One region of the Sulfuriflexus mobilis genome, then DNA from elsewhere that is predicted to be linked to it. Evidence: riboswitches for the same ligand, from Rfam matches in the RefSeq annotation. Region 1 holds a riboswitch; the other holds the start of a gene.
The links. A riboswitch is a leader RNA that binds a small molecule or an ion and turns the genes downstream of it on or off. The one in region 1 is predicted to bind cobalamin.

Region 1 (3,106 bases):
CATTATTCGCCCTGTGGCTGATCGAGTCATATCAATATGCGTATTGCATGGACAGGCTGATATTGCGTTCAGGTGCGGCATAGAAGGCAATATCGGTTGCGCCGAATGGTGGAATAGCCGGGTTATATGAGGTGGCTGCAAAGTCGCTGTATTTGCGGTCGGTCAGGTTGTTAACACGCAGTGCAGCAAGCCAGTTGTTACGTTGATAACCCAGTTTTATATTGAGTACAGTGTGACCATCAAGCTTGCCAAATGCGTTGGTGATGTCGCCGGCGGCAATCCGGTCACCAATGTATTGGACCTCGGCAAACACGTCCCAGTTTGAATCGATGTCATACGTGGCACTGACATGCGCGGTATTCCTGGCAACAAACGGGATGTCATTGCCTTTGAAGGCGCCCTTGTCGAATTCGGCATCGATGTAACTGTATTGTCCGGACAGGCGGAGCTTGTCCGTAGTCTGCCAGTTGGCCTCTAAAATCAGGCCATCACGAACCGTTGGGTCGAGGTTGATATTGGCAAAATTGACCGTGTCATAATCGATCTCATTGTCGAGCTTGAGACGAAACAGGGTGGCCCTGGCACTGTTGGCATGACGTTTCCATTCCGCTCCTGCTTCGTAGGAAGTGCCGGTCTGGGTCTCCAGTGCATTAACGCCGCCGAGTGTCTGGGTGTGCTCGTCAAGCTTGGCGAAGCGAAAGTTCCCGTCACGTCGGATGAAGGCGCGCCATTCCGGATTGACTTGCAGCGACAGGCCGGCTTCAAAGACGGTCTCGCTGTCATCAATTTCAACCCCATTAATGAATTTGAAGGAGTCAGCCAGGTCATTTTCTACGTTGGCTGCACGTGCGCCAACGATGGCCGTGAGTTTATTGCTGACAGGTATGACAACCTGTCCGTAAAAATTACGAACCTTCTGCTCGTTCGTGGTTGTACCGAAGGCGGTGAGCAAATAGTCGCTATTAATAAAGTCCAGTCCAATCGTAACAAGCGCTTCACCATTGTCGGTATCAAAGCTGCCTATTAGTCGTGGTGTCAGTTCCTCAACCTTACGTTCCTGAACGAAATTAAAACCACTCAAGCGACCGATCACATCAGTATCACGTTGGGTCAACTCTGCCTCAAGCTGCCAATTATTGCTCAGCACGTAGTTAAGTCCGATTCGCGCGCTATCGGTATCGGTGTCGGAAAAATCAGTAGGGAAGCGCGCGGCACGCCGGTCTAGTGCAAAGTCTGCGGCAAACAGGCCGCCAGGCAGCTGCAAGTCCTCATCGATGGTCTGATATTCAAGGAATACCTTGCCGGCGTCAAAGTCATAATCGAGTCGGCCAAGCAGGTTGGTGTAATCGACATCGTTCCTGTCACGGTAATTGTCGGCACTACGTTGAGAAGCACTTATCCGGTAACTCAGGCCATTATCCAGTTTGTTGCTGATCCCTGCAGTTATACTGTTGTTGTTATAACTTGCGGTAGTCAGTTTTACGTGAGCGTGTTCGGCTTCTGGGCTGCGGGTGATGATATTGATGACACCACCGACGGCCTGATCACCAAACAAGGTACCGGCACTGCCCTGAATAATTTCTATACGTTCAATGTCTTTAAGGTGGATGCTGCTGAACTCAGGGGCAGCAAGGTCAGGATTATTCAGGCGACGGCCATCTACAAGCAGCAGGGTATTGGAGCCGGCCGTTGCACCAAATCCGCGTATGCTGACGGTTATGCCTGATCCATCGCCGACCAGGTCACGGACCTGTACGCCACCCTGACCACGGAGAACGTCAGCCAGTGTTGAAGCACCACTGGCTTCAATATCCTGCCTGCTTATGACACTAATGCTTCCCGGTATGGTTGTATTTGTTTGTTCTGACCGTGTTGCACTGACCACAACGGTATCCAGTTGGGTGTTCGTACTGGCTGCGCTGGCAGAATTGGAAATGGCCGCCAGAATGAGACTGGCCAGCAGGGACTGATGAAACTTGGTCATACTTACTCCACGTAACAGGTATATGCTCGCCCGCACATACGCGTATTTAAGCATTGCAGGGGAGTAAGGGAAGGCAAACCAGATAGTAATGCCCGCTATAGTCGCCCGCCGCAACATGTCGCTAGATTGCATCGGGCCGGTCTCCGGGCTTACGAGTGGTTTTTCCAGGTTCATCGCCTTCCCATGCTGTGCACAGTGGCTGTATGACGGACCTTGACTCGATCACCGTTGCGGGGGCAGCGTCGGAATAGATAACACGTTTGGTGCATCGCACCGACTTCCCGTTTCACTCCATAGACAGATATGTCGTTGGAGCACCTAATGCAGGTGTGGCGATAGTAGGGGGAATGGCCAGGCTAGTCAATCGTGGAATTGAGATGTCAGGAAAAATCAATAACTTAGCACTGCCGGGGGCGTAATCAGTTCGGTAAGGCAGTTGGTTAAGGTCTATTCGGGTAACCACGCGGTTCGGCCGTTTGCCTCGAGCCGATGCATGGGGTGGCCATAGAGACGGGAGAGATTCTCTTCGCTGAGTACCTCATTCCTGGGGCCGGCCAGCACCTCGGTATGTTCAAACAGCATCAGTAAGTGGCTGCAATAACGGCTGGCAAGATTAATGTCGTGAAGACTCATGCAGAGACTGTGGCCATGCTTCTGAACATGTTGAATAAGGCGATCAAGCAGACGAATTTGCTGGTGGGGGTCGAGATGATTATGCGGTTCATCCAGCAACCAGAGTTGTGGTGACTGCACGATTAGGCAGGCAAGAGCGAGTCGCTGCTGCTCTCCCCCCGAAAGGGTAAGTACATTGCGTTGTGCCAAGGCCTTGAGGCCAACTATTTCCAGGGCTTGCATCGCCAGGTCCCTGTCAGACGCGGATTCAAATTGCCAGGCGTGCAGATGTGGGTGGCGGCCACTCAGGGCCGTTTCAATGACGGTGCCGGGAAATTCTTCGTGGTGGTCCTGAAACAGGACACCTAACTGCTGAGCAATCGTTCGTCGGCTCAAGGCGGTGAGTGGCTGATCATTGAGCAGGACAGTCCCGGCATTCGGCACGCGTAAACCGGCCAGTGTATGCAGCAGGGTCGTCTTGCCTGAGCCATTCATACCGAGAATGCCCCA
Region 2 (3,106 bases), 1.1 Mb from region 1:
ATATCGATAGCGAAATCACCAATACCAATGTTGTGATCAACGACAGCAAAAAACGTTTCCTGCCCCAATTACAAAAAGCTTATCCCGGCCTGCTATTCAGTCTGGAGGGCGAAGTAAAAAATGCCAGCGAAACCAACACCTCGGTATTGAGTGGCTTTATTGCCGGTATCGCCGGCGTGTTTCTGCTGTTGAGCCTGACGTTCCGTAATTATCGGGAACCGCTGGTGGTATTGATCAATATCCCACTGGCCCTCATTGGCGTTATCTGGGGTCACCTGCTCATGGGGCTGGACCTCAGTCTGCCGAGCATGGTCGGTTTCGTGTCTCTGGCCGGTATTGTGGTAAACGATTCAATCCTGCTGGTGGAGTACGTAAAAATCCACAGTCGTGAAGGCATGGCGTTACATGATGCCGCGGGTCAGGCCGTGCGGGATCGTTTCCGCGCCATCTTCCTGACCTCAATCACGACCGTCGCCGGTATGTTCCCGTTACTCTTGGAAACCAGTCTGCAGGCCCAGGTATTGGTTCCACTGGTCGCCAGTGTCGTATTCGGTATGATTGCGTCTACCTTTCTTACTTTACTGGTACTCCCGGCCAGCTATACCATCATGGAAGACCTTGGGTTTGTGGAAGTCGCAGAAAACGAAAACGGATAACACGTAAACGTTACAGGCCTGCAATCATATTTTGCCTGTCTGCTAAGTAAAACAAATAGTTGAGCACACGGCAGTGCAAATTATTTATTTACCCAGGGTCATTGTGCATAGTGCGATGACGCTGTGTGTGCGTTTTTTTATCTCCTTTCTTGACTTGCCGGCAGAATCACAATACTGTCAGCAAAGTTGCTTCAGGTGTTCGATGGGTATCCACCCAGAGAATGAAACGGGAAGCCGGTGCGTACTGGTAATAATCAGCACAATCCCGGCACTGCCCCCGCAACGGTAAGCGAGTTTTGGCGGATCATACAGTCACTGCGTTTCGACGTGGGAAGGCGATCCGACCAGGTAGACATCTACCACTTGCGAGTCCGGAGACCGGCCTGAAGCCATTGGTTCGCATTGCGGAGGGCGATGTTGCGGCTGACAGGTCGTTTTGCCTGTTTCCGTCTGATTTTTTCCTCTGTAGATGCCTATATGTCACTGATTTGCGCGCGGGTGAGCGTGCCAGAGGAAATTTAAATAATGAAACGCTATTTGTCTGCAGCGGCATTACTGCTGCTGAGCCCCCACACTGTTTTTGCCACCGAACTCGATCCCCTTATTGTCACCGCGACGCGCACCGCGCAGACGGCGGACAAAACACTCGCCTCGGTAACCGTCATCAGCCGCGATGATATCGAGCGTCAGCAGGCGCAATCCGTACAGGACCTGCTACGCGGTATAGCCGGCATCAGTATCAGCAACAACGGTGGCGCCGGAAAGGCCACCTCGGTGTTCCTCCGCGGCACGGAATCCGATCATGTGCTGGTACTCATCGACGGTGTCAAGGTGGGTTCCGCGACCCTTGGCACAACGGCCTTTCAACATATCCCTGTTGAGTTAATCGAACGTATTGAGGTCGTGCGCGGTCCGCGTTCGAGCCTGTATGGTTCCGAGGCCATCGGCGGCGTGATCCAGATATTCACCCGCAAGGGTGGCGGTGCGCCCAAGCCCTTTTTCAGCATCGGCGCTGGCAGCGATAATACCTATAGCGCCTCGGCCGGGGTTTCCGGCAGTGGCCATCGTGGCTGGTTCAGCCTGAGTACGAGCGGTATCGACACCAGGGGGTTTAACGCCTGTAACGGTAAACCCTCACCGGGCGGTGCCGGTTGTTTTACCCGTGAACCTGACAAGGATGGTTACCGCAATCTGTCCGCTTCCCTGCGTGCCGGCTACCGCTTGGAGAACGGGCTCGAAGTTGATGGACATGTACTGCGCACCCGCGGCGACACCGATTTCGATGGCAGCTTCGTCAACGAATCGGAATCGGTTCAACAGGTCCTTGGCGGCACGCTCCGTTTCTCACCCGTGGACACCTGGCAGGTAAGTCTGGCCGCAGGCCGTAGCCGGGATAAATCCGATAACTTCAACGACGGCACCCTGCGAAGTCAGTTCAATACCCGGCGTGATAGCCTTTCCTGGCAGAACGATGTCTCGATCGCAGATGATCATTTACTCACCCTGGGACTCGACTACCAGAATGACCGGGTCGATGGTAGCACCGCTTATGCCGTTAGCTCCCGTAATGACAAGGGGCTGTTCGCTCAATACCAGGGCGCGTTCGCCGCACATGACCTGCAACTGTCCCTGCGCCAGGACGATAACGAACAGTTTGGTGAGCACACGACGGGTGGGGTCGGCCTGGGTTATGCGTTGGCTAAAAACCTGCGGCTGACCGCGGCCTACGGCACAGCCTTCAAGGCACCGAGCTTCAACGAGCTTTATTTTCCAGGTTTCGGCAATGCCACGCTTCGGCCCGAAGCGTCGCGCAGCGTCGAGCTTGGTCTCGGTGGTAAGGTCGGTTGGGGCCAGTGGTCGCTCAACGTCTATGAGACCCGCATCGACGACCTGATTGCCTACGATTCAAGTATTTTCGCGCCGGCAAACATCAACCAGGCCCGCATCCGCGGCCTTGAGGCAATACTCACCACGCAGCTCAAGGGGTGGGACGTCAATACGAATCTCAGTCTGCTCGATCCTGAGAACCGCTCAAGCGGTGCCAACGGCGGCAATGTCTTACCGCGACGCGCTGAAGAATCGTTACGCATCGATGCCGATCGCCAATTTGGCCAGTACTCATTGGGTGCGACGCTGCGCGCGGAAGGTAAACGTTATGAGGACCTTGCCAACAGCCGCAAGCTCGGCGGCTATGCCACGCTGGATCTGCGCACCGACTACATGCTTGACAGAGACTGGCAGTTACAGGCACGTCTCGAAAACCTGCTCGACAAGGACTATGAAACTGCTGCATTTTTCAATCAGCCGGATCGCGGTCTGTTCGTGACCCTGCGTTACCAACCTTAATTACCCTGGAGGAAGAAACTATGCTGACATTATCCCCTCGAAACCAGATCATCATCGGGCTTGTCCTGACCCTGCTCATGATCGGCACACGCGGTCATCACTTC

Region 2: another riboswitch for cobalamin. It lies ahead of btuB (TonB-dependent vitamin B12 receptor); the one in region 1 lies ahead of EL386_RS09370 (TonB-dependent receptor family protein).

The regions. Positions count from the first base shown of each region.
Region 1 is NZ_AP018725.1:1,900,369-1,903,474, reverse strand. It holds gene EL386_RS09375 (energy transducer TonB) at 1-3, opposite strand, end outside; gene EL386_RS09370 (TonB-dependent receptor family protein) at 32-1,984, opposite strand; cobalamin riboswitch at 2,102-2,321, opposite strand; gene EL386_RS09365 (ABC transporter ATP-binding protein) at 2,432-3,106, opposite strand, start outside.
Region 2 is NZ_AP018725.1:763,579-766,684, forward strand. It holds gene EL386_RS03940 (efflux RND transporter permease subunit) at 1-656, shown strand, start outside; cobalamin riboswitch at 833-1,057, shown strand; gene btuB (TonB-dependent vitamin B12 receptor) at 1,182-3,002, shown strand; gene EL386_RS03950 (hypothetical protein) at 3,023-3,106, shown strand, end outside.